Linked DNA regions of Anaerosoma tenue. The protein of the gene in region 1 interacts with the protein of each later gene in a pairwise test. Links are inferred from orthologs where the notes say so. Each region holds a gene or a part of one and is shown in the gene's direction. Other genes may lie near its edges.

Evidence for each region.
Region 2: the proteins of rpe (region 1) and eno interact in binary tests that used the Escherichia coli proteins (3 or more experiments, as listed by UniProt). The link is inferred for Anaerosoma tenue from one-to-one orthologs.

Annotation. Positions count from the first base shown.
Region 1 is NZ_JALNTY010000001.1:248,313-259,312, forward strand. Bases 1-2,849 are described here. They hold rpe (ribulose-phosphate 3-epimerase), read left to right. Parts: upstream 1-1,012; coding sequence 1,013-1,687; downstream 1,688-2,849. Other genes in these bases: MSB02_RS01210 (NAD(P)H-dependent glycerol-3-phosphate dehydrogenase), read left to right, coding at 1-1,007; MSB02_RS01220 (riboflavin synthase), read left to right, coding at 1,720-2,385; MSB02_RS01225 (hypothetical protein), read left to right, coding at 2,693-2,849. Also shown: more of MSB02_RS01225, read left to right, coding at 2,850-3,307; MSB02_RS01230 (cysteine desulfurase family protein), read left to right, coding at 3,304-4,467; tRNA 2-thiouridine(34) synthase MnmA, read left to right, coding at 4,464-5,489; MSB02_RS01240 (histidinol-phosphatase HisJ family protein), read left to right, coding at 5,486-6,307; MSB02_RS01245 (Nif3-like dinuclear metal center hexameric protein), read left to right, coding at 6,297-7,418; MSB02_RS01250 (zinc ribbon domain-containing protein), read left to right, coding at 7,405-8,124; MSB02_RS01255 (ribonuclease HI family protein), read left to right, coding at 8,124-8,594; 6-carboxytetrahydropterin synthase QueD, read left to right, coding at 8,598-8,969; MSB02_RS01265 (M28 family peptidase), read right to left, coding at 9,000-10,205; MSB02_RS01270 (metal-dependent transcriptional regulator), read left to right, coding at 10,397-11,000. UniProt on the Escherichia coli protein: Catalyzes the reversible epimerization of D-ribulose 5-phosphate to D-xylulose 5-phosphate.
Region 2 is NZ_JALNTY010000004.1:137,779-153,358, forward strand. The notes cover bases 6,566-9,474. They hold eno (phosphopyruvate hydratase), read left to right. Parts: upstream 6,566-7,328; coding sequence 7,329-8,621; downstream 8,622-9,474. Other genes in these bases: mazG (nucleoside triphosphate pyrophosphohydrolase), read left to right, coding at 6,566-7,244; pyk (pyruvate kinase), read left to right, coding at 8,682-9,474. Outside these bases: MSB02_RS10270 (DUF554 domain-containing protein), read left to right, coding at 1-577; nth (endonuclease III), read right to left, coding at 623-1,279; mfd (transcription-repair coupling factor), read left to right, coding at 1,448-4,876; MSB02_RS10285 (peptidylprolyl isomerase), read left to right, coding at 4,888-5,778; more of mazG, read left to right, coding at 5,802-6,565; more of pyk, read left to right, coding at 9,475-10,076; MSB02_RS10305 (FtsB family cell division protein), read left to right, coding at 10,215-10,760; MSB02_RS10310 (DUF501 domain-containing protein), read left to right, coding at 10,760-11,239; MSB02_RS10315 (Ppx/GppA phosphatase family protein), read left to right, coding at 11,236-12,189; MSB02_RS10325 (cobalamin B12-binding domain-containing protein), read left to right, coding at 12,403-13,065; MSB02_RS10330 (tetratricopeptide repeat protein), read left to right, coding at 13,062-14,234; MSB02_RS10335 (cellulase family glycosylhydrolase), read left to right, coding at 14,231-15,580. UniProt on the Escherichia coli protein: Catalyzes the reversible conversion of 2-phosphoglycerate (2-PG) into phosphoenolpyruvate (PEP). It is essential for the degradation of carbohydrates via glycolysis.

The DNA of each region.
Region 1 (11,000 bases):
TCGGCGCGGGCTCGTGGGGCACCGCCGTTGCATGGCTTCTGGGAGAGAAATCCGTGGACGTGACGCTCTGGGCCCGCGAGCCGGAGATCGCCGAGGGCGTGAACGCCGACGGCCACAACCCGATGTTCCTGCGTGACGTGACGCTGGGTCCTGCGGTGAGCGCCACCGCCGACCTGGCCGAGGCGATCGATGGCGCGGGCGCCGTCATCGTGGTCACGCCGAGCCATGGCGTGCGTGGTGTGGCCGAAGTGATGAGCCAGACGCTTCCTGACGACGTGCCGGTGATCAACCTCGCCAAGGGCGTGGAGCAGAACACGCTCATGCGCATGACGCAGATCCTCGAGGAGGTCGTCGGCAACCGCGAGCGTCTCGCCGCGCTGTCGGGCCCCAACCACGCCGAAGAGGTGTCCAAGGGGGTCCCCTCGGCCACCGTGGTGGCGGCCTACGACGAGTCGGTGGGCCGCATGTTCCAGGACCTCTTCATGGCGCCGACGTTCAGGGTGTACACCAACCCCGACGTGGTGGGCGTGGAGTTGTGCGGCGCCTCCAAGAACGTCGTGGCGGTGGCCGCTGGCATGGTGGACGGCCTCGGCTATGGCGACAACACGAAGGCGACGCTGATGACGCGCGGACTTGCCGAGATGAGCCGCCTGGGTTCACACCTGGGCGCGAATCCGATGACCTACATGGGCCTTGCGGGCATGGGCGACCTGATCGTCACGTGCACCTCGCGGCACAGCCGCAACCGCGGTCTGGGCGAGTGGGTGGCCGGCGGCGGCACCGTGGAGAGTTACGCCGCGGAGACGCACATGGTGGCGGAGGGCGCCAAGAGCGCTGTGGCGCTCGACGACCTCGCTGCCAAGCTGGAGATCGAGATGCCGATCACCCGCCAGGTCCGCGCGATCCTGTACGAGGGCCACATGGCCTCGGAGGCCGCATCGATCCTGATGGGCCGCGCGGCGGTGGACGAGTTCCACGGCATGGGCCTCGTCGAGGACGGGGAGTGAGGCGCATGGGCCACGAGCTGTTCATCGCGCCGTCGATCCTCTCGGCAGACTTCACCAGACTGGCCGAGGCGGTGGCGCTCGTGGAAGATGCGGGCGCCGATCTGATACACGTGGACGTGATGGACGGGCGGTTCGTCCCCAACCTCACGATCGGCCCGCCCGTCGTGCGTGAGCTGAAGCGGGTGGCGCGACAGCCGCTGGACGTCCACCTCATGGTGGAGGATCCCGACCGCACCGCCGGGTGGTACGTCGACGCGGGCGCTGACATCGTGACGGTGCACATCGAGGCCGCGGTGCACGCGCACCGCACGCTCTGCGCGATCAGAGAGGGCGGGGCGATGGCGGGCATCACCCTGAACCCGGGCACGCCCGCATCCGCGATCGCCGAGGTGCTGCCGTATGTGGACCTGGTGCTCGTGATGAGCGTGAACCCCGGATTCGGTGGTCAGTCGTTCATCGAGTCCTCGATAGCGAAGGTCCGCGAGATCGTACGGATGTGCAGGGATGCAGGGGTGTCGCCCCGGATCGAGGTGGATGGCGGGATCGACCCGCACACCGCGCCGCGGGTCGTCGACGCGGGCGCCGACACGCTGGTCGCCGGCAACGCCATATTCGGGCAGCCCGACCCGGCGGCGGCGCTTGCGGAGCTGCGGAGAAGCGCGCTGACCCGCAGCGTGTGAAGCGTGTCCAGCGAGAGGAGCGTGTGCCACCTATGTTCACAGGCCTGATCGAGTGCGAGGGCGTGATAACGCGCGCAGACCGCGTGGGCGGCGGCATGCGCCTGGAGGTCTACGCGCCGGAGTTCGGTCGCGACATGCAGATCGGCGACTCGATCGCGGTGGACGGCGCACAGGTGAAGGTCGTCAAGTTCATCAGGGGCGCGTTCCTCACCGATGTCGACGCGGATACGCTGGGAGGCACCACGCTCGGTACTCTCGAGCAGGGCCAGAAGGTCAACCTCGAGCGCGCGCTGCGCCTCTCCGACAGGCTTGCCGGCCATCTTGTGGCAGGTCACGTGGACGGCATCGGACACCTCGAGATGCGACAGCCGGCCGGCAAGTTCACCGTGTACCAGTTCCAGGCCCCGCCCGAGGTCATGCGCTTCGTGGTCGAGAAGGGCTCGATCGCCGTGGACGGGATCTCGTTGACCGTCGGCAAGCTGGGCGGCGGGGGTTTCACGGCGGCGGTCGTGCCGCAGGTGGAGTCGTCGACCACGCTCAAGGACAAGGCGATCGGCGGCGGCGCCAACCTCGAGGTGGATATGCTGGCCAAGTACATCGAGCGGTTCGTGTCGGGCTACCACGGGGAGGCGGACTCCTCGAGCCACAGGCGCGGCCTCGGCGAGATGTTGCGGGAGTTCACCGAAGGAGGCCGGTAGGGGCATCGGGGAGAAGAGAACGCCCGGTCGCCGTTTCCGGTGCCGGGCGTTCCGCGGGGCGATCCAGTGGGTTCTCACCACCCTGTGGCTATCAACCGTGGATTACCGTCTGTGTCAACCTCCGGAGGTCATCCGGGAGGGAACGTCACCATAGCAAAGCCGTCAGCGGCCGCACAAGCGACGGTACGTTCGATTCGACGAACGGTCGCGGACACGCCTTCAATGGCCGTGAGGCCGTGTCCGACGATTTGCGGGCCGCCGCTGTACGGTAGGCTACGGGACACGCCACCCGACGAGAGGACCGCGCGTGCCGAGTGGGCCTGACGACATCAGAGCGCGTCGGGAGCAGGCAGATGGCTGCTCCGACATCGTCGAGCGCGCACGTGCGACGAGGCGTACCGTCGTGGAGGCCGCCCCGGATGCGCTGGTGGCGGCTCCCACTCCGAGATCGAAGGCCGCCGAGCGCCAGCGTCGGGAGTTCCGTGCGCGGGTGGACGGTCTTGGAGGTGCGCTCGGCTTCTCGGTATCGCCCGACGGCACGTGGACATCCGCCTCGGGCCTCGAGATCGTCACGCGTGTGAGCGAGCGGCCGGTCACACTCGCCGCCGCCGCGCACTTCGTCGAGGAGCTGTGTCGCCGGGCGCGAGGACGTACCCCCGCGTGCTCGGTGCTGTTCGTGGTGGAGAGCGTATCGAGCGCGGAGATGTTCCAGGTCGCGGTACGGCAGCGCGCGTGCCGTGGCACGGTGCGCGTGGTGGCCGTCGACGAACTCGAAGACGTGGCCGCCGGGTGGTCATCGGGGGTTCTTGATGCCGAGGACGTCATCTCCTCTATCACGCCTGTGGCCGCGATCGATGACGTGCCCGAGGCGGGGTCATCCGCATCACCCGACGATGGAGCCGGACAGGACGGTGCATCATGACCGAGCGGTCTTCCCGTGTCTACCTCGACTATGCCGCCACCACTCCCGTGGATCCTCGCGTCGTCCGTGCTGCCGCCGAGGCCCTCGAGCGCTACCCGGGTAACCCGAGCTCGCTCTACCGGGAAGGGCGGGAAGCACGGCAGGCGCTCGAGGCGGCGCGCACGGACATCGCGCGGAGGATCGGAGCCGCACACCCCGACGAGGTCGTCTTCTGCGGCTCGGGCACGGAGTCGGACAACGCGGCGGTCATCGGGATCGCGCGTGCGGCCGTCGCCGCGGGTCGCGGGCCGCACGTTGTCATCTCGGCGTTCGAGCATCATGCGGTGCTCGCCGCCGCCGAGCTGCTCCAACGCGAGGGGCTCACCGTGGAGCGCGTAGCGCCTGATGGCGACGGGATGATCCCGCCGGAAGCCGTTGCGGCAACCGTGAGGGACGACACGGCTCTCGTTTCGGTGATGCACGCCAACAACGAGGTGGGCACGGTGCAGGATATCGCCGCTATCGCCCGCATCGCGCACGAGCACGGCGCGTTCGTGCACACGGATTCCGCCCAGTCCCTCGGCAAGATCGATGTCGACGTCTCGGCGATGGGCGTCGATGCGCTCTCGGCGGCTGGTCACAAGATCTACGCGCCCAAGGGCACCGGGGTGCTGTACCTGCGCTCGGGCGTACCGTTCGAGCCGCTGCTGCGCGGGGGCGGTCAGGAGGACGGGCGCCGTAGCGGCACCGAGAGCGTGGCCGGGGCCATCGCCTTCCGGGATGCGCTGCGGTACATGGACGAGGAGCGGCCGACGGAGCGGGAGCGGCTCGCCGCGCTCCGCGACGCGATCGAGGCCGGATTGCATGAAGCCGCGGGTCCCACGGTCGTGCATGGGGGCACCGGCCGGCGGGTCCCCCATCTCACGAGCATCGGGGTACCGGGCGTGGATGGGCAGATGCTTCTGCTCCACCTCGACGACGCCGGTTTCGCGGTGTCCACGGGAAGCGCATGCTCCTCGGGGAGCTCGGGCGGGAGCCATGTCCTGCGCGCGATGGGGGTGCGCGGTGAAGACCCGTACGGCACGCTGCGGGTCACCGTGGGCAGATGGACGACCATGGATGACGTGGAGCGCTTCGTCGAGGTGACCGCGTCCGTCGTGAAGCGGTTGCGTACGCGATGACCGGCGCAACGTGGTGGGCGGCCCTGTCGGGGGGCGTTGACTCGGCTGTAGCGGCGCTGCTCGCTCAGCGCGAGGGGCGTCGAGTGGCCGGCGTCACGCTCCGATTCCTCGACGGCGACGAACAGGTGCGTGAGGCCCGACGCGTGGCGGACGCATTGGAGATCGAGCATCGCGTCATAGACGTGCGCGAACGGTTCGCCTCAGAGGTCATCGGGCCCTTCATCGATGCATACGTCGCCGGGCTCACGCCCAACCCGTGCGTGGGCTGCAACGAGACGATGAAGTTCGGCGCGCTCCTGGACTGGGTGCGGGAAGAGGGCGGGGCGGGCGTGGTGACCGGCCACTACGCCCGTGTGGAGCAGACGCTCCGCGGCCCGAGGATCTCGCGCGCTCTCGACGAGGCCAAGGACCAGTCGTATTTCCTCTACCGGCTCGATCCGGGGTTGCTCGGGCGCATCGAGTTGCCCCTCGGGCGGCTTGCGAAGGCAGAGGTGCGGGCGGAAGCGTCTCGTGCGGGGCTGCCTGTGGCCGAGCACCCGGAGAGTCAGGACGTCTGCTTCCTGGACGGGCGCTCGGCAGGGGAGTACGTGTGCGCCCACCGGGCGGCTGCGTGCCGTCCGGGAGACGTGGTCGATCTCAGCGGACGGCCGATCGGCACGCACCGGGGAATCTGCCACTACACGGTGGGACAGCGGAAGGGCTTGCCCGGTGGCGAGGGCCCGCTGTACGTGGTGCGGGTGGACGCCGAACAGAACGTCATCGTGGCGGGACCGCCTGAAGCGTGCGAGGGGACGCACGTGGACGTGCATGATGCGATATGGCATGGCGACCCGGCCGACGACGTGACGGTGAAGGTCCGTGCGCGGATGCCTGCGGTACGGGCCCGCGTGGTACGCTCGGCGGGCGGGCTGGCGATCGACTTCGAGTCGCCTGTCTGCGCCGCGCCCGGGCAGGCGGCGGTCTGCTATGCGGGCGACGTGGTGGTTGGCGGCGGCACGATCGCAAAGGGGTCTACGGGATGATCGATCTTCACGTGCACACCTGGCGGTGCCGTCATGCCGAGGGCACGCCGGACGAGTACGTGCGCGCTGCAGCCGCCCGCGGCGTGAGCACGCTCGCGTTCACCGAGCATCTTCCGCTTGCTCCGGAGATCGCCATGACCGTGCCGGGCGCCGAGCGCTATGCCATGCCTCTGGATGAGTTCGGGCGCTACCTCGACGAGGTGGCCGCGGCCGCGGAGCTGGGGAAGGCGCTGGGGGTGGAGGTCCTCAGCGGTATCGAGATCGACGCAGTGCCCGCAGGCCTCCGCCATGCTCGCGAACTGTGCACGGGGCGCCGGTTCGATGTGGTCCTGGGGTCGGTGCACTTCATCGACGGGTGGGCCTTCGACGACCCGGCGCGACGTGACCGGTACGCGGAGTGGGACGCCGACGCTCTATGGGAGCGGTACTTCAGCGATGTGGTTCGCGCAGCGCGCACCGCAGATGTCGACGTGATGGCGCATGTCGACCTCGTGAAGAAGTTCGGTGTGTGGCCGGAGGGTCCCACCCGCGACCTCTACCGCTCGCTGGCGCGGGACCTGGCCGACGCGGGCGTGGCCGTGGAGGTGAACACGGCGGGTCTGCGCAAACCGTGCGCGGAGATCTACCCGGGGCAGGACCTGCTTGTCGAACTATCCAGGGCGGGAGTCCCGGCGACCATCGGTTCGGACGCGCATCGTCCCGCCGAGGTGGGCGCCGGAGCCGCCGAAGCGGTGGCGGCTCTCAAGGGCGCCGGGTACCGGTCTGTGGTGGTCTTCCGTGACCGGCGACCGGAGGAGGTGGGTATCGATGAGCTCTGAGGAGGCGTTGACCGTCGCCGCGCTGGTCGGCCGGCTCGAAGAGGCGTTCGACCCGGCATGGGCCGAGGAGTGGGACCGGGTGGGCCTGATCTGCGGCGATCCCTCCGCGCGTGTGGAGGGCGCCCTCGTCACGCTCGATGCCACCGCCGAGGCGGTTGACCGTGCCGCCGCGCTTGGCGCGAACGTCCTCGTGACGCATCACCCGCCGTTTCTGGAGGCGCCCGACACGTATCTCCCGCAACCCGGGCCGTCGGGGACGCTGGTGGTGGCCTTGGCCGCCGGGGTGTCGGTGACGAGCTTCCATACGAGTCTCGATCGCGCTCCCGCGGGTGCGGACGCGCTGTCTCAGGCCTTGGGGCTTACGATCGTCGGTCCGCTCGAGCGCTCAGCCGAGCCGGTCACCGTGATAGTGACCTACGTGCCCGGGGAATCGGCGGAGGGTGTGCGGGCCGCCCTGGCCTCGGCGGGAGCGGGGCGGCTGGGCCTCTACGAGAAGTGCTCGTTCGAGAGCGAGGGAACGGGACGTTTCGAGCCGGCTGCAGGCGCGGATCCGGTGGTTCAGGCGGGGCCGGCGGGCGTGCCCGAGGTCCGTGTGGAGATGGTCGCTCCGCGCAGCATTGCGGCGCGCGCCGTCGAGGCCGCTCGTGCGGCGCATCCGTACGAAGAGCCGGTCGTGCTCGCGCTGGAGGCCCGCAGGGCACGGGGTGCGGCGCGTCTCGGACGCATCTGCTCGTGGGAGGGCGACGGCGGGGTGCTGGAGCTCGCGCACAGGGTGCGGGAGCGCCTTGGCGTCACCCCGCGCGTATGGGGCGACGTGGAGCGCACGGTGGAGCGGATCGCCGTGGCCAACGGGTCCGCCGGTTCCCTGCTCGGCTATGCGCTCGACGCGTGCGATGTCTGCATCGCGGGTGAGGTGCGCTATCATGACGCCCTGGACGCCGTGGCTCGTGGCCTGACGATCATCGAGGTCGGGCACGACGCATCGGAGTGGCCGCTCGTGACCGTGCTCGGCAACGAGGTGCGTCGGTGCGCCGGCGGCGGCGTCACCGTGACCGTTGAGCAGCCACAGATGGCGTGGCGGACCGTGGAGGACGCTGATGACCGAGGGTGAGACCCTCCTTGCGTTGATGGAGCAGGACCTCGCGATCGCCCGGGCCGTGAAGGCTCTCGACGAGTTGCCTGAGAAGGCCGCGATCCTGCAGCTCCGGCATCGTCTCAAGGAGATCGAGGGCGTGGCCGAGAAGGCCCGTGCGTACGTGCAGCGGGCGAACGCCATGGTGGCGAAGAGCGCTGACGAAGTGCAGATGGTGCAGGCCAAGATCGACGCGGAGCAGGCGAAGGTGCTCTCCGGTCAGATCACCGACTCCAAGGAGCTCCGCAACCTCACGCGTGAGATCGACGCGCTGTCACGCCGCAAGGACCAGCTCGAGCGCGAAGAGCTCGGGTTGATGGAGAAGGCAGAGTCCGGTGAGGCGCAGCGAGCGAAGGTCGACGCCGCGCTCGAGGAGGGCCGCGCCAAGGAGGCGGACCTGATCGAGCGCTACAAGTCGCGAGGCGGCGAGATCCAGACGGAGACCGCACGGCTGCGGGCCGAGCGCGACGCCATAGCACGAATGCTCGACGGCTCCGTTCTCGCCCGGTACGAGCGTTTGCGGGAGGCCAAGAAGGGTGTCGCGGTGGGCGCGCTCAAGGGCGCTCTGTGCACTGCATGCCGCACGGAGATCCCCGCGGGCGAGGTCCAGGCGCTTCGAGCCGGGCCTGAGGTAGCCGAGTGCCCCAACTGCAAACGCATGCTGGTGATCGTAGGGGACGCCTGATGAGCGACGTTTGGATGGTGAACACCGACGGCGGCTCAAGGGGCAATCCAGGGCCCGCTGGAGCCGGCGTGGTGGTCCGCGATCCGTCCGGCGAGATCGTGGCCCGCGGCGGCAGCTATCTCGGTTCCGCCACGAACAACGTTGCCGAGTACGAGGCCATGCTGTGGGGTATGCGCGCCGCCCGCGCGCTCGGGGCGACATCGCTTCTCGTGCGGGCGGACAGCGAGTTGATCGTGAAGCAGATGCTCGGGCAGTATCGCGTCAAGAACGAAGGTCTCAAACCGCTCTTCTTGCGAGCGCAAGAGTTGAGGCGCGCCTTCGAGGATGTGACGTTCCAGCATGTGCGACGCGAGGCCAACGTGGAGGCCGATGCGCTTGCGAACGAGGCGATGGACGCACGCGCCGATGTGGGCGATGCGCCGGAGCCGCCCGAACGCGGCGCGACGACGCTCTTCGGCGAGGGGTGCTGAGTCATGTACGACCTGATGATCCGCGGACATTTCGATGCCGCGCATTCCCTGCACGGGTATCCGGGGGAGTGCCGGAATCTTCACGGGCACACCTGGGATGTCGAGGTGGTCGTGCGCGGCTCGGAGCTTGACGAAGTCGGCATCGTGTACGACTTCAAGACGCTGAAGGCCGACCTTCAGGCTGTGCTCGAGCCGCTCGACCACGCGTATCTCAACGACGTCCCACCGTTCGACCGCAGCAATCCGACCGCGGAGAACCTCTCACGCCATATCTTCGATCGGCTGTCTGAGCGCGTCGGACCCCGGGTGAGCGTGGTGGAGGTCGCCGTGTGGGAGTCGCCGGTCGCGCGAATCACCTACCGGCCGGGGGAGTAGCCGGGCGAGCGGTCCGGGTCCGGTAAGGAGTCAGAGGCTCTCGATAAGGTCGGCCATGAAACGGGCCGTCTCCGAGAGGATGTCCGGATCGAGCAAAGACGGCACATCGCCCGGGGTATGCGCGTGGTCGTGCATCACGGCATCCAGGTCCGATGACGTGAGCGCCACGGCTGGTACGCCCCGCATGGCGAACACCATATGGTCGCTGGCGGGCCACGACGGACCTGCGGCGATATGCGGGAAGCCTTCTGCCAGCGAGGCGAGAAGCACCTCTGTCACCGAGTCGATGCCGTAGCCGGAGTACGCGGTGGGACCTCCTGCCAGCCCGGCGGCGTCGACATTGACGGCCAGCCGTACGTCGGTCAGATCGGGGCGTACCGCAAGATACGCGAGCTCGCCGGGAGCCATCGCGTGGTCCTCGCCGTTGAACGGCACGAACTCCACCGTGGGACCGACACGCCGGTCGCGAAGCAGATGGGCGGCCGCAAGCAGCACGGCGACGCCGGCTGCGTTGTCGATCGCACCCGGCGTGTCGGGTTTGGTGTCGATGTGCGCGCACACGACCACGGTGCCCGCATCGGGGCGGGACCCCGGCCGGACGCCGATGATCTGGACTCCCTCGGAGGGGCGCGTCTCGGAGTCGATCCTCACGTGCGCTTGCTCCCCGTCGTGTTCGGCAAGTGATGCGCCATCGCTCACGTGCAGGTACGCGTGCGGCACTCCGAACCCCGACTCCTCGATGAGCGGGAACGGCGACATGGCGGCCGTCATCGCACTCCGGTCGGTGGCGGCGATGATCGCGAGCGGTCGAACCGCTTCGAGCGCATCAAGGATCGCCGCGTGCCCGGGATCGATGTAGAAGGGGTAGTCGCGGGGTGTGAGCTGCTCGAGGGCGATGTCACCGCACAGCAGGAGGACCGCGTCCGGAGCGATGGCGCTTGGGATCTCATCCGCGGTGCGCACCACTGCGAGCCTCCCTGTGCCATGCACCCGGGGGGAGAAGGGCCCTGGATGGAGCTGGCTTCGAAGCCCCGCCACATCCACGCTCGCCGTACCGTAGCGCCACTCGGGCACCTCGAACGCCACCCGTTCGACCGCAAGCCCGCATTCACGCATGCGTTCCGAGACGTGTTCGACGGCCGCACGGTTGCGCTCGGTCCCGGGACTGCGGTCGCCGGGGTCGCAGAGGTCGGCGATGTCGCGGGCGATCCGGCGGGCGAGCGCGTCTGTCGTCACGTGTGCTCCTGTCGGGTGTGGGTGCGTCCACATCGGGTATTCCCAAAGAGTGTCACGCGGTCTCGGGCCGTGGGGCGGCGGCACCGTGTATGCGTCGTCGGCATCCTCTGTGATTAGCCTTCATTAACGTGAGCGTCGTGTGTATACTCACCCGGACGGCTTCTTCGTGCGACTTCCATAAGGTGGTTGTGATGACCAGTGCGACCCTAGAAGAGTACCTGGAGACCATCTACAAGCTCGCCGAGCGTGGACCGGTGCGGCCGGGACAGATCGCCGAGTTCATGGGTGTCTCCGCTCCCACTGTCACGGCCACCCTGGGCCGGTTGCAGACCCGCGATTTGATCTCACGTACCGACGACGGGGCTGTGGAGCTCACCGCCTCAGGTCGCCGGGGCGCTCTCGACATCATCCGCCGGCACCGGCTCGCCGAGCGGTTCCTGGTGGACGTCCTCGGCCTGTCATGGGACGAGGTGCACGACGAGGCGTGTGAGCTCGAGCACGCCCTCTCGCCGAAGGTGCAGGACGCCCTGGAACGCTTCATGGACAACCCCGACGTGTGCCCGCACGGGCATCCGATACCTAGCGCCGATGGTGCGATCCGCGCCCAGACGGGCGGGCCTCTGTGCGATACGGGCAGCGGCGAGGAGGTCCGGATCGTGAGGATCGAGGACGAGGACGGCGAACTGCTCTCGTATCTCTCTTCTCTCGGCATGTTCCCCGGGACCGACGTGCGCGTGTGTGACGTCGCGCCGTTCCGTGGCCCGCTGATGGTGGAGGTGGGGGACGCGCGCTATG
Region 2 (15,580 bases), on another replicon or contig:
GACGGCCATCGGAGACTACTCGGCACTTGTGCTCGTGGGCGCGCTCGTGGTTGGTTCGATCACCGGCGAGGCGATGCGCATCGAGCACTACCTCGAGCGTTTCGGTCTGTGGCTTCAGGAGAAGGCGTACCGCGCGCCGATGCTCGCGCCGGGCAAGGTCGACCAGCCGGGGGAGAAGGGGCACACGCTGGTGGAGGGTTTCGTTGCGGCGAGCCTGCTCTTCTGCGTGGGCGCGATGACGGTGCTTGGCTCGCTTCAGGACGGGCTCGGCGACCCGTCGCTCCTCTACCTCAAGGCGCTGCTGGACGGGATCGCCTCGATGGCGCTCGCAACCACGCTTGGCGCGGGGGTCGGGCTCTCGGTCATCCCCATCCTCCTCATCCAGGGCGGTATCGTCCTGGCTGCCACGGGTGTGGAGCCGTACATCACGCCCGCGGTGGTGGCTTCGATCGAGGCGGTGGGAGGCGCGCTGATCCTCGCCATCGGCCTGGACCTCGCGCAGATCAAGCGGCTTCCTGTGGGGAACATGCTGCCGTCGGTCTTCCTCGCGGCGTTCCTTGCGCTGATCCTCGTGTGATCCCGCGCGTCGGCCGCCCGAGAGCGCCCGGATGGACGGCCCGGCTCAGGCCTGCTCGCGCCACCCGTTCACGGTGAAGGCGCTCGGGCACAGGTCGGCAAGCGCGCACTGACCGCAGATCGGCCGCTTGGCGTCGCAGATCGCGCGCCCGTGTTCGATGAGCCGGTATGTGAGCGCTCCCCACTCTTCGCGGGGGAAGAGCGCCATGAGGTCGCGCTCCACCTTGTTCGCGTCCTTCTCCGATGAGTAACCGAGTCGGTGCGCCAGCCTGAACACGTGCGTGTCGACCGCGATCCCCTCGGCCTTGCCGAAGGCGTTGTACAGCACGATGTTGGCGGTCTTGCGCGCCACGCCCGGGAGGGTGAGGAGGTCTTCCATGGTGTCGGGCACGCGCCCGTCGTACTCGGCCACGATACGCTGTGCGGCGCCGATGATGTTCTTCGTCTTGTTCCGGAAGAAGCCGGTGGGGTGCACGATCTCCTCCACCTCGGCGGGGTCAGCGCCCGCGAGCGCACGCGCGTCGGGGAACCGATCGAAGAGCACCGGCGTGACCTTGTTGACGCTCACATCGGTCGTCTGTGCCGAGAGGATCACCGCCACGAGCAGCTGGAAGTCGCTCTCGAACCGCAGGGCGATCTCCGCGCGGGGATAGAGCTCCTTGAGCAGGGCATCGATCTCGGCGGCGCGGGTCTTGGTCGTCATCGGTCCTCCACGTGCAGCGGGTGCTCGTGTACATGGTACCTGACCGGCGGTGCCGGGCGGCAGGGCGATGCCGCGATTGACCGGGCAACCGGTGCGCCGTACACTCGCACCCGCTGCCCGCCCCGGTACGCCGGATGCGGGTCATTCGTGTTGTCTGGAGTGTGGAGCATGCCGGTGACATCCTTCTACACGGTGCTCGCGCCGTCGCTCGGCTCGGAGCCGGTGCTCTCTCGTGCGCTCGAGCGGCTCGGCGAAGGTGAGGACGCCACGCTGGCCGCGCCCGGTCTGGCGCGTCCTGTGCTCACCGCGGCGGCAGCTGCGGCGCGGAGCGGGCCGATCCTGGTGGTGGTGCCCGGTGAAGACGCCGCGGCGCGGTTCGCGAGACAGATCGCCACCTACATCGGGCACGATCGCGTACTCCATTTCCCCGAGCGGTCCGACACCCCCTGGGACCGGACGGCCCCTGATCTGGAGGCGGTGGGCGCGCGGGCTCGGGCGCTCTTCTCGCTCGACAAGGGCCGGCGGGTCGTTGTGGTGGCGAGCGGCAGGTCGCTCCTGCGGGCGCTTCCGCCGCAGGGCTCGCACGTATACGAGCCGATAGGGCTGGCCGCAGGCACGACCGTGGACCTCGGCGCGACCGTGGACCGGCTCGTGCGTATGGGGTACGAGCGCGTCGACACGGCCGAAGAACGCGGGCAGTTCGCTGTCCGAGGGGGCACGCTCGACGTGTTCGGCTCGGATTCCTCACACCCCGTGCGCGCCGAGCTCTTCGGCGATGAGATCGAGACCCTGCGCCGCTACGTCCCATCCACGCAGCAGCACATCGGCGACTCCGGGCCCGTGGAGGTGTTCCCGTGCCGCGAGGTGGCTCCCGGCACCCGTGCCGGCGGGAACGCGCGACGCGCGTTCGGACAGGCCGCGCGCTCCAACGAGCAGCTTGCACACGACCTGGAGCTCATCGAGCAGGGACAGACCTTCAACGGCATCGAGCAGTATCTGCCGTGCCTTTACAAGTCGACCGGCTCAGTCCTCGACTACGTCTCGCCGGGTACGCTCGTGGTGGTGGCCGAGCCGCGCGCGATCTTCGATGACCTGGTGCGTGCGCGGGGCGACATGGAGGCCCGGGCCGACGCGGTGGGCCGTGTGCTCGACGGCCTGTTCCTCAAGCCGGCGGACATCGACCTGGGCGGTCATCAGCGTCTCACTTTCCTGTCGGTCCTCCGCGCGGGGGGCGCCGCGGACGGCGAAGTGGTAGTACGCCGTCCGCAGGTGGGACGGCGTGAGGAGTCGTTCGCCGCGGGCCTGCGCGCGCTGCTCGACACGGGCTACCGGGTGGTCGCCTGCGTGCGGGACAGGCAGGGCCGGGAGCGTCTGTCGGCCGCGCTCGTGGGCGCCGGGATGTCGGTGGCGGAACTCGGCGGGTCGCCGGACGAGTTGCCGCACGGCGTCGTATCTCTCGCCGTGGCGGACGTGCCGTCGGGATACGTGGTGCCCGCTGCACGCCTGGCGGTGATCTCGATCGACGATGTGTTCCCGCGGGCGGCCGAGCGTAAGCGACAGGCGGCCGACCCCACGAAGCTCACCTTCGCATTCGGTCCGGGAGACTACGTCGTGCACGAGGTGCACGGCATCGCGCTCTTCAAGGACATCGTGCGTCAGTCGGTGCTGGGCTCCCAGCGCGACTACCTGCTCCTCGAGTACGCCAAGGGCGACAAGCTCTACGTGCCGGTGGAGCAGCTCGACCGCGTGACCCGCTATGTTGGTCCCGAGGGCTCGGCGCCGCGGGTCACGCGGCTGAACACCGCCGACTGGTCCAAGGCCACGGGCAAGGCCCGGAAGCAGGCGCGGAAGCTGGCGTTCGACCTGGTGGACCTCTACACGAGGCGCGCGGCGGTGACCGGCTTCGAGTACGGGCCGGACACGCCCTGGCAGCGGGAGATGGAAGCGGCCTTCCCGTTCGAGGAGACGCCCGACCAGTTCGCCGCCATCGCCGATGTGAAGGCGGACATGGAGAGCGACCGGCCGATGGACCGTCTGGTCTGCGGCGACGTGGGCTATGGCAAGACGGAGGTCGCGATCCGCGCGGCGTTCAAGGCGGCGCAGGCGGGCAAGCAGGTGATGGTGCTGTGCCCCACGACGATCCTGGCGCAGCAGCACCACACCACGTTCTCCGAGCGGTTCGAGCCGTACCCGGTGCAGGTGGAGGTGCTGTCCCGTTTCCGCAGCAAGGCGCAGCAGGCCCAGGCGCTCGAAGGATTCGCCTCCGGTACGGTGGATATCCTCATCGGCACCCACCGGTTGCTCAGCAAGGATGTCGTACCCAGGGATCTCGGCCTGGTCATCGTGGACGAGGAGCAGCGCTTTGGTGTTGAGCACAAGGAGCACCTGAAGAACCTGCGCGAGCAGGTGGACGTGCTCACGCTCACTGCGACGCCCATCCCGCGCACGCTGCAGATGTCGCTCTCGGGTGTACGCGACTTCTCCGTGATCGACACGCCTCCGGCCGACCGGTTCCCGGTGAAGGTCCATGTGGGTGAGTACGACGAGGAGGTCGTGTCCTCGGCCATCCGCACCGAGCTCCAGCGCGGCGGCCAGGTGTACTACATCTCCAACCGCGTGCGCGGGATCGAGCGTGTGGTGGAGCGCGTGCAGGCGGCCGTCCCCGAGGCGCGCGTGGGCGTGGGGCACGGCCAGATGTCCGAGCACCAACTCGAGCGTGTGATGGAGAGCTTCGCCGCCGGCGAGATCGACGTGCTGGTCGCCACGACGATCGTGGAGTCGGGCATCGACAACCCGCACACGAACACGCTGATCATCGACGACAGCCATCGCCTCGGCCTGGCCCAGCTGTACCAGCTCAAGGGACGCGTGGGCCGTTCGCACGTGCGCGCGTACGCGTACTTCCTGTTCCCGCGCTCGCAGATGCTCACCGACCAGGCGTACGAGCGCCTCACCGCGATCCAGGAGCACAGCGAGCTGGGGAGCGGCATCAAGGTCGCGATGCGCGACCTTGAGATCCGCGGCGCAGGCAGCCTCCTGGGCGCCGAGCAGAGCGGCAGCGTGAGCGCGGTGGGCTTCGACCTGTACGCGCAGATGCTCCGCGAGGCTGTCTCGGAGATCCGCGGGGAGCCGTTGCCGGCGCATCCGGAGGTCCGCGTGGATCTGCCCGTGGCAGCGTTCCTGCCGGAGGAGTACGTGCCCGAGACCGACGAGCGTGTGCTGCTGTACCGGCGCATCGCCGCCGCCACCACGCCCGAGGCGGTCGAGTCGCTCGGCGCCGAGATCGAGGAGCGGTACGGGCCGCTCGCCGGGCCGGCGCGCGAGCTGCTCGCCATCGCCCGCATCAAGGCGACCGCGGCCGAGCTCGGCGTCACCAACGTGTCGCTCGCGCGACACCGTGTCACGATCACACCGGTCTCGCTCTCGGACCAGGAGCGAGGGGTACTCGCCGGGGACGGTGCGGTGTACGTCGCGCGCTCTCGTTCTGTTCATTTTGTGGAGATGCCGGGAGAACCGCCCGCAGCCGCGGCTCTGCGCGCGTTGGGTGCTATACTCTCCGCAGTCCACGGCCCTGACAGCGGCCATCACGAACCCTAGGGAAAGGCATCATCGTGCGAACCATCCGCGGCATCGCCGCTCTTCTGCTCGCCACCGTTCTCATCGGCGCGGTGGCCGGCTGCTCGTCCACCGACGCCGTAGCGCGCGTCAATGGCGAGGAGATCACCCGTGCCGAGTTCGACACCATCTATGAGCAGATCCTCGCCCAGTCGGGGGGGCAGCTCGACGATGAGACCGCGCTTGCATACAAGAAGCAGCTGCTCGAGATGATGATCGACTCGGCTCTGATCACCCAGGAGGCCGAGGAGCTCGGCGCCGATCTGAGCGAGGAAGCCGTGACCGAGCGCCTGTCGCAGCTCATGGGCGGGGCCGACGAGGCCACGATCGAGGAGCAGATCACCGCTGCCGGGCTCACGGTCGAGGACGTCCGCAAGAGCGTCCGCGACCAGCTGGCGAACGAGTTCATCCAGGAGAAGGCCGCCTCGGAAACGAGCGTCACGGTCGTTCCGCAGACCTACTCGCAGCTCTCGCACATCCTCGTGTCGGACGAGGCCCTGGCGAATGAGCTCTACGATCGCGCCACCGACGGCGAGGACTTCGCGGCTCTCGCATCGGAGAACTCCTCGGATACCGCGAGCGCCATCGATGGCGGCAACCTCGGGTGGGCGCCCACCAGCGACTACGTGGCGGAGTTCGCCTCTGCCGCTGACGCGCTCGAGGTGGGAGAGATCAGCGAGCCGGTCCAGTCGCAGTTCGGGTGGCACATCATCCTGAAGGTGGCCGAGGCCGCCGAGGGTAGCGAGATCAGCGAAGCGCCCGCGGACCTGCAGGCCATGCTCGCTGCGGGCGGCTCGGAGATCGCGCTGCAGCAGTACGTGGCTCAGCTGCGTGCGGACGCCGACATCGAGTACCTCGACGAGAGTCTCGCACCGAGCGAGTAGCGGTCGTCCGGGAGGGGGCGGTCTTGGGGACGATAGCCATCGTCGGGCTCGAGCCCGACGCCGAAGGCATGCCCGACGTGCGTGCGGTCGCGCGGTTGCGTGACGCCGACACGGTGGTCGTCCCATCCGCGACCGGAGCGCCCGCAGCGGCTCTCGGATCGCTTGGGATACCCGCGGTGTCCCTCGCCGAACTCGGACTCACGGAGCGCGCCTCGACCACCGACGTGGTCGAGGCGCTCCTGCGTTGCGCCGCAACAGGAGACGTGGCCTTCGTGGCGGGAGCCTACCCGTTGGTGCGCGAAGGGCTCATCTCGGCGGTGCTTGCGCGCGGGCGCGGCAGCGTGGATGTCTTCCCCGTGGCCTCGCCGCTCCAGGTGCTCGTGCTCGCACTCGACGTGGACATGACGGCAGACCTCGAGATCGTGGACGCCGGCGCGGTGTCCGGGCTCGACCTGCGGCGCGACACACACCTGATCATCACCGGTGTGGACAATGCGCTCGAGGCACGGTCGGCGGCGTCGTACCTGCGCGGCTTCTATGCTGCCGAACATACGGTGGTGGTGGCCAGCGGGCTCGAGGGCGGCGGGTTCGAGCTCACGAGGACGACGCTGGACGAGATCGCATCCCTGTCAGGCGTGCCGAGAGGCAGCGCGCTGTACGTCTCCCCGAGCCGGATAGAGGCCCCCGGGGGCTTCCAGGAGCTGGTGCGTATCATCGCCGTGCTCAGGGGTCCTGACGGATGCCCGTGGGACCGCGAGCAGACCCATGCATCACTGGCGCCGCACATGATCGAGGAGGCGTACGAGGCGGTCGCGGCCATCGAGGCGGCCGACCCCGACGCGCTCGCTGACGAGCTCGGCGATGTGTTGCTCCAGGTGGTGCTGAACGCGCAGATAGGCGCCGACGACGGCTCCTTCACGATCGACGATGTCATCGCTTCGATCGTCACCAAGATCCGCCGGCGGCACCCGCATGTCTTCGGCGAGGTGAACGTGGAGACCGCCGAGGAAGTGACGCGCAACTGGGACGCCATCAAGCGCGGGGAGAAGCCCGCGCGCGGTGTCCTCGGCGAGGTGCCCGCGTCGTTCCCCTCCCTCATGCGTGCGCAGAAGATCTCCCGGCGGGCCGCCGCCGCGGGCTTCGAGTGGGACGACATCGATGGCGTGTGGGCCAAGGTGCACGAGGAGATCGATGAGCTGAAGGCCACGCAGGCGGGCTCGGCCGAGGCCGAGGAGGAGCTTGGCGACCTGCTGTTCACGGTGGTGAACGTCGCGCGGAAGATGGGCATCGACGCGGAGACTGCGCTCCGTCGCACGTGCGAGAAGTTCACGGCGCGGTTCGAGGATATGGAGCGCGCCTCCTCGGAGGCGGGACGGCCTCTCGACGGGCTCACGGCGGACGAGTGGGACGGACTGTGGGAGGGCGCGAAGCGCGCCGAGCGTACTGGGGAAGGTTCTGGTCAGTAGCGGTGTGACCGCTCTGCCGGGCGATGGGCGCCCTGCGGTGGTGCGGGCCCGGGCAGCGCGGCCGAACGAGACGGAGGAGCGGGAATGAGCTTCATCACGGACATCATGGCACGGGAAGTCCTCGACTCCCGGGGCAACCCGACCGTCGAGGTGGAAGTGGTCCTCGACGACGGCAGTTGGGGCAGGGCCGCGGTGCCAAGCGGCGCCTCCACGGGCGCCTTCGAGGCCGTCGAGCTCCGCGACGGGGATTCGGCCCGCTATCTGGGCAAGGGCGTGCTCACTGCTGTGACGAACGTGAACGAGATCATCGCTCCGGCGCTGCTGGGCGTGGAGGCAACGGACCAACGCGCGGTGGATGCGGCGCTGCTCGACCTCGACGGTGCCCCCAACAAGGGCTCGCTCGGCGCCAACGCGATCCTGGGTGTCTCGCTCGCCGTGGCCAAGGCGGCTGCGCAGAGCTGCGAGCTCACGCTCTACTCGTACATCGGCGGGTGCAACGCAGCGGCCATCCCGGTCCCGATGATGAACATCCTCAATGGCGGCGCGCACGCCGACAACAACGTCGACCTGCAGGAGTTCATGGTGATGCCCGTGGGCGCCGGCAGTTTCGCCGAGGGCCTGCGCATGTGCGCCGAGATCTACCACACCCTCAAGAAGGTGCTGCACGACCACGGACTCGCCACCGGGGTGGGGGACGAAGGCGGCTTCGCGCCGAACCTGGGCAGCAACGAGGAGGCGCTCCGGGTGATCTCCGAGGCCGTCACGACGGCCGGTTACAGCCTGGGCGAGCAGATCATGTTCGCGCTCGACCCTGCCTCCACCGAGTTCTACGACGCGGATCGCGGCGTCTATGTGCTCTCCGGAGAGGGCCGCGAGCTCACCAGCGCGGAGATGGTGGAGTTCTGGGCCGATCTCGTGGATCGGTACCCGATCATCTCGATCGAGGATGGCATGGCCGAGGAGGACTGGGACGGCTGGAAGCTCCTGACGGACCGTCTGGGCGACCGCGTGCAGCTCGTGGGCGACGACCTCTTCGTCACCAATACCGAGCGTCTCGCTCGCGGTATCGAGATGGGCGCAGCGAACTCCATCCTGATCAAGCTCAACCAGATCGGCTCGCTCACCGAGACGCTCGAGGCGATCCAGATGGCGCATCGTGCGGGCTACACCACCGTGATCTCACACCGTTCCGGCGAGACGGAGGACACGACGATCGCCGACGTGGCGGTGGCGGTCAACGCTGGTCAGATCAAGACCGGAGCGCCCGCGCGGAGCGATCGCGTTGCCAAGTACAACCAGCTGCTGCGTATCGAGGAAGAGCTCGGCTGCTCGGCCACGTATCCCGGGCTGGGCGCGTTCACGAACATAGACCGCTAGCGCGAGGCCGTGCCGGCGCCCTGAGTCGGGCAGCTGGCATGGCATAGGCAGGCAGGTGCCATGCGTCGGACGAAGATCATAGCCACGCTGGGGCCGTCATCGGATGACGCCGACGCGCTTCAGGGGCTTGTGGACGCCGGCATCGACGTGGCGCGGCTCAACACGGCCCATGCCTCGTGCGCCGTGCTGGAACGTCAACTGCACGCGATCCGGACCGCCGCGAAGGCATCCGGCCGTCACGTGGGGGTCATGCTCGACCTGGGTGGCGCGAAGCTGCGTCTGGGCGAGGTGGCCACGGGTACGCTGCTGGCCGAGGGCGAACCGTTCGTGCTGCGCGCGGCCGGAGGCGCCGGGGATCGCTCCGGCGCCGTTGTCACCCATGCAGGGCTTGCCGATGACGTGACGCCTGGCGACCGCATCCTGATCGACGATGGCCGGATCGAGCTTCGCGTGACCGCTACCGCGCCGGGCGAGGTGCATACCGTGGTGGTGAGCGGCGGGCCTGTCTCGAGCCGCAAGGGTGTGAACGTCCCCGGAGTGCGGTTGAACGTGGAGGGGATGACGCAACGCGACCTCGACGACCTGGCCTGGGCGCTCGACATGGGTGTGGACCTGGTGGCGCAGTCGTTCGTGCGGTGTGCCGAGGATGTCGTCCGGCTGCGGGAGGCGATGGGTGACCGGGCGGTGCCGATCGTCGCCAAGATCGAGAAGCATGAGGCGCTCGACGACCTCGAGCGCATCGTGGACACGGCCGACATCGTGATGGTCGCGCGCGGCGACCTGGGCGTGGAGACCTCGCCCGAGGCGGTGCCTGTGGCGCAGCGCCGCATCGTGGCCGAGTGTCATCGCACCGGAACACCCGTGATCGTGGCCACCCAGATGCTCGAGTCGATGACCTCGGCCATGCGCCCCACGCGGGCGGAGGCGTCCGATGTGGCCAACGCCATATTCGACAGTGTCGATGCTGTGATGCTCTCCGGGGAGACGGCGATCGGCGACCACCCCGTGCACGTGCTCGCCACGATGGACCGGATCGTGCGCGCAGCCGAGGGCGCTGGCGTGCGTGAGACGGTACGTCCCGGGCGGCGAGCTACCGACGTGGCTGCCGCGGTGAGCGGCGCCGTGTGCGATCTCGCCGGGAGCCTCGATCTTGCGGCGATCGTGACCGTGACCCAGTCGGGCGCCACGGCGCGCAAGGTAGCGGCCCATCGTCCGGACACACCGGTGGTCGCAGCGACGCCCGATGACGTCGTCGCCAGGCGACTCACACCGGTGTGGGGCGTGCGTCCGCTGGTCATCGGCGCCTACGACTCGACCGATGGCATGGTGACCGCTGCGGTGCAGGCGCTCAGGGATGCGGGGGCGGCGCAGCCGGGGGAGATGGTGGCGGTCACGGGTGGCGTCGCGGTGCATGTGACCGGTTCGACCGACTTCATCCAGGTCTGTGGTGTGTGACAGGGCCCCTTCCATATCAGCCTAAGGTTGAGATAGAGGGTTTCTCCACACCCGACGGCGGTGCTATGATGGTCCACACAGGGGCGTCCGCCCCACCAGGACAGTCGTCGGCCTTGTCACACCACGGATCGCGTGCCCATGGCTACAGCACGAACGCAGAAGCGGGTCTCGACGAGCAGCGGAACGACCACCTCACGCAGGGGGTCGGGTCGCCGCACGGCGTCCGCTCGCACCTCGAAAGCGCCCACCCGGAGCAAGAAGCGCGGCTCCGCGGCCCCTAAGCGGGCCGGCGCCACCGGGGCCAAGAAGGCCACACGACGCGCGCGTCTGCCGCGGTGGGTCACACCCGCTCTCCTCTCGGTCACCATCGTGCTCGCGGCGTGGACTGTCTACCCGGTCCTCCGTATCCAGTACCAGCACGAGCGCGAGCTGCAGACCCTGCAGGCCGAGCTCGACGGCCTCAAGACCCGGAACGAGACGTTGCGGGAGCAGGTCGACCGGCTGAAGACCCCCGAAGGCGTGGAGCAAGCGGCACGTGAGAGTCTCGGCATGGTCAAGCCGGGTGAGCAGGCGTATGTGGTGACCGGCGGGACACTGGGTGAGACGTCGGCGACCGTGCTCGTGGACGGCGAGCCCGAACCGCCGCTGTGGCAGCAGGCGCTCGACGCGCTGTTCGGTCTCTGATGGCCGACGACGCCCGCACCGTGGCATGGCAGCTTGGACGACCGCCGCGCGGCTCCTGGCGCGTGGCGGTGCGCTGTTCGTACGCCTATCCGGTGGTGATCGCCACGGCCCCCGACGGCGATCCGCCGTTCCCCACGCTGTACTACCTCACGTGCCCTCATCTGGTCAGGGCCGTATCTGCGATCGAGTCGCGTGGAGGGGTGGCCCGCTGGCGCGATGCGCTGACGCGGGATCAGGCCCTCGCGGAGCGGCTCGATGCGGCCGATGCGGCATACCGGGCGGCGCGTGCGGCCGAGGCGGGCGGCCCGGATCCCTTCGCGCGCGTGGGGATCGCCGGGCAGCGCGATGTCCGCGGAGTGAAGTGCCTTCACGCGCACGCGGCGGCGTTCATCGCCGGCATCGACGACCCGGTGGGTGCGGGTGTGCTCGCGGATGTCGCGCTGGAGTGCGATGACCGTCGTTGTGAGGAGGCCGGATGATGGGTGCGGAGCGACGCGCGGCGATCGACATCGGAACGGTCACGGCACGCCTGCTCGTGGCCGATGTCGTGGACGGCGAGGTGCATGAGGTCGTGCGCCGGTCGCGCATCACACACCTCGGCGAGGGCTGGTCGAGCACCGGCGTGCTGTCCGCGGAGGGGATGACGCGGGTCGCCGACGCCGTTGCCGGGTTCGTGGTCGAGGCGCGGGAGCTGGGCGCCGCACGGATCGTGGCCGTGGCCACCTCGGCATCGCGTGACGCCCGTAACAGCGACGAGTTCCTCGAGCGGCTGGAGGCCGCGGGGATCCGTCCGCAGATCATCAGCGGCAGCCGCGAGGGCTACCTCACCTTCCTTGGCGCCACCTACGGCATCCGTGACGAACGCGTGATGGTCGTGGACGTGGGCGGCGGCTCCACCGAGATCGTGCTGGGGACCACGTCGGTGGCCGATGGACGCCGGCATGCATCCATCGAAGCGGTGCGCTCGGTGGACGTGGGCTCCCGCCGGATCACCGAGATGTTCCTTGAGAGCGATCCGCCCGCGCGTGACGAGGTGGAGCGCGCATCGGCGTGGGTGGCGGACGAGCTCCGTCCGTTCTTCAGCGCGTTGCGGGAGCGGCCCGCCGAGATGGTGTCGGTGGCGGGCACCGCCACGAGTCTTGCGGCGATCGAGCTCGAGCTCGACCCGTACGACCCCGAGCGCGTGCACGGCTATCGCCTCAGCGGCTCGTCCCTGCTCGACACGCTCGACCACCTCGCACGGATGACGCTCGCCGAGCGGCGGGGCGTCACCGGGCTCGAGCCCGACCGCGCGGGGGTGATCGTGGCGGGGGCGATCGTGCTGCAGTCGGTGCTTGCGTACGCCGGGCTCTCTTCGACGCTCGTGAGCGAACACGATATCCTCTACGGCATGATGCTGGACCCGTTCGATGACGGCGGGGCCGGATGAGACGGCGGTGTATCCGAACTGGTACAGGAGGGGGCCTTAAAAGCCTCTGGCCGTAAGGCCGTGTGGGTTCGAATCCCACCACCGCTACCAAACGGGCACGCGCGTGGTGCGCGTTGTAGTGACGGCAGGACGGCCGCGCCGTCCGGGTACCGTACCCGGACGTCAGTGCGGCCGACAGGTGCGGGGCGTCTCGCACGGGCAGGAGGGTGACGGTTGGCCGCGGAAGCAGCGGCACGACTCTATCAGGCGTTCATCGACCAGGATCCGGCCTCGGCCATCCAGGTGGTCGAGAGCGTCCGGTCGTCCGGGGTGGCCCAGGACGCCCTCTTCGACACCCTGTATGCCCCGGCTATGGGCATGCTCGGCGGCGCCTGGGCATCCGGCGCGATCGACGAGATGGCGTTCACCCAGGCATCCGTGGTTGCCGAGCAGATCGGCTCGTTCGTGATGCCTCCGGCGGCAAAGCGCGACACCGGCGTCACGGCGGTGGTGGGCACGGTCCACAGGGATATGCATTCGATCGCCCGGACCATCGTGGCCGCCACGCTCAAGGAGGCCGGATACCGCGTCAACGACCTGGGTGCCGATGTCCGACCCGCCGACTTCGTGGAGCGCGTGCAAGAGACCGGCGCGCGGATCGTGATCGCGTTCGCCGAGACGATGCGCACGGCGCGCTCGGTGGCGAGCATCAGGGACATGCTCACAGCCGAGGGCGTGGACGGCGTCGTCCTTCTCGTAGGCGGCGGTCCGTTCGCGGCAGATCCCGCACTGGCCAGGGACGCAGGCGCCAACGGCGTGGTCACCGGGGCCGAGAGCGCGCTCAGGCTCATGAACCGTGTCGCCCGCGATCTTGCATCGACCGGCGGTGATGGATGATGGCAGGCCGGCCGAGCGCAGCGGAGCAGGCGGAGACCCTCGCACGCCAGGGCCAGGTGGGCGCCGCTGTGGCCGCGTGCTACGAGGCGCTTGCGATCGACCACGGCCAGCCGCGCGTCCGCGCCCTGCTCGCGCATCTGATGCTCGAAGGCGACTTCTACGACGAGGCCATTGCCGAGGCCACCGCAGCGATCGAGGCGGACCCCGATTGCTCGCCGGCATACCTCGCGCTGGGCCTGGCGTACGATCGCCGGGGCGGCATGTGGGACCAGTCCGTCCTCGTCTGGCACGAGCTTGCCGAGGTGGCGCCCGATCTGGTGACCGCTCACGTGCAGCTTGGCGAGGCGTTCTCCGCGGCCGCCTTCGAAGAGGAGGCGGTGGAGAGTTGGCGTCGTGCCCTCGACCTCGACCCCAAGGAGTCGCGGGCCACCTACAACCTGGCCATCGACAGCCTCAAGCGCGAGGGGATGGCGCTCGCCCTCCCGCTGTTCCGTCAGGCCGGCGAGCTCGATCCCAGCCAGGACGAGCTCTTCTTCGCACTCCTCGGACTGAAGGACGCCCCGGTCGTGCAGGTGGATCCGGCTCGCGTGAAGCCCAACCGCGACGCCCGGGTGGGGGCGGCGGGGCTCGCGCTCAAGGCGGACGACTTCTTCACCGCCGCCGATCTCGTGCGTCTCGCGCTCGACGAGCAGCCCGACGACGCCGAGGCGCTGGCGCTTGCGGCGTACGCGTACCTCAAGCAGGAGGCGGCCAACGAGGCGATGGCCTGCGCGGTGCGGGCGCTCTCGCTGCAGCCCGACCTCGCAACGGCGCTGTACTGCCTCGGGGTCGTGTATGCGCGACGGACCGGGCTCAGCCGGCATGCGGCGAGGGTCTTCATCGCGCTGGCCAAGCAGGCGCCGTCGCACTCGCTCGTCCACGTGCTTCTCGCCGAGTCGCTGCTCGGCCTGCAGCGCTACGAGCAGGCGGGCAAAGCCTACCGCCTCGCCGTACGTCTCGACCCCGCGTGCGTCCGCGCCCGTTTCGGACTCGCGGCGGCCTACCTCACCGAGGGGCGTCACGCCGAGGCGTCGTGGGAGATCCGGCGCGCCGCCTACTACGACACCAAGCGCCAGGGGCTCTTCTGGCGGCTGTACGACGAGTACGTCGCGGGAGGTGACGACCAGTGAGCGGCAGTCCATCCGGACCCGGCGCCGCGGAAGGCGGCGCGCCGGCGGCCGCGGCCCCGGTGCGGAACCCCTTGTTCCCGGTAGGGGTCGACCTCTACCCGCTCGATGCCGAGCGCGCCTCGTTCAGCGACTGGTATGACCGCGATCTCGCTGACGACTTCACGGCGATGGCGGAGGCGCACTTCTCCCTGGTGCGCGTGTTCGTGTCGTGGAAGCTCTTCGAGCCGCAGGTAGGCCAGTACGACGACGAGGCGATGGACAGGCTCGGCTCCGTGCTGGAGGGCGCGCGTGCGCACGACCTCCGGGCGATCGTCACCTTCTTCGCCGACGATCGTCTTGCCGAGATGAACGAGGTCCCCTGGGCGAAGAAGCGCGACCCGCGGACCGACGACTATCTGATCCAGCGAGAGATATCGCTCGTGCAGCGTGTGGTGAACCATTTCCGAACCGACCCCGCCGTCTGGGCCTGGGAGCTCGGGAACGAGGCGTTCTTCACGGGATTCGAGACCGAGGAGCGGCTCCAGGCGTGGGCCCGTACGCTCAAGGACGCGATCCGCGAGGTGGACACCGCCCGGCAGGTCATCCTGGGGGTCGGCGCCGAGACGCTCGTACGCGAGACCGGGGTGGATGCGCGCGAGACGATCGACGGCTTCGAGCACGCGCTCTCCCGCGTCACGGCGCCCTACCTCTCCTACATGGCCGAAGGGCCGCTCACGTACGGCCCCGCCACCTATCTCGACTCGTTCCTGCTGCGCGCGAACAACCGCACGCTCCCCGTGCTGGCCGACGGCGTGGGCGTCCACTCCCTCGACGGATCGGTCGCCGAGGAGGCCGCGTACGTGAGGACCGCGCTGTTCTCGACGGTGATGAACCGCGGCGCGGGCGTGGTGCTGCGGCGATGGCGCGACCTCGAGGCGGAGAAGCGCGAGCCGTACTTCCGCGATCCGTACGAGACGCTCGTGGGCGTCACCGGTCCGGACGGCGAGCCGAAACCCGTGCTCGAGGAGGTCCGCCGCTTCATCCGCGCCGTGGCGAGACTCGACCTGCGACGCTACGCGCTCGCGCCCGAACGTTCGGCGGTGGTGGTGCCCGCCGAGCGGTACGAGTCGCTTCCCTCGCTTGCGGGGTTGTACGACCCGCGCTCGTGTCTGCAGTCGTACATCGCCGCCAAGGAGGCGCACCTGCCGGTGACGCTCATGAGCGAGGGCGACGACCTGGACGGTTTCATGACGCTGTTCGTCCCGTCGGCGGGCAAGCTCTCGCCCGGAATGTGGAAGGCTCTAGCGGCCTTCGTGCAGTCGGGCGGTTCGGTGGTGCTGTCGTACGGAGGCGGTGACGCGGATCCC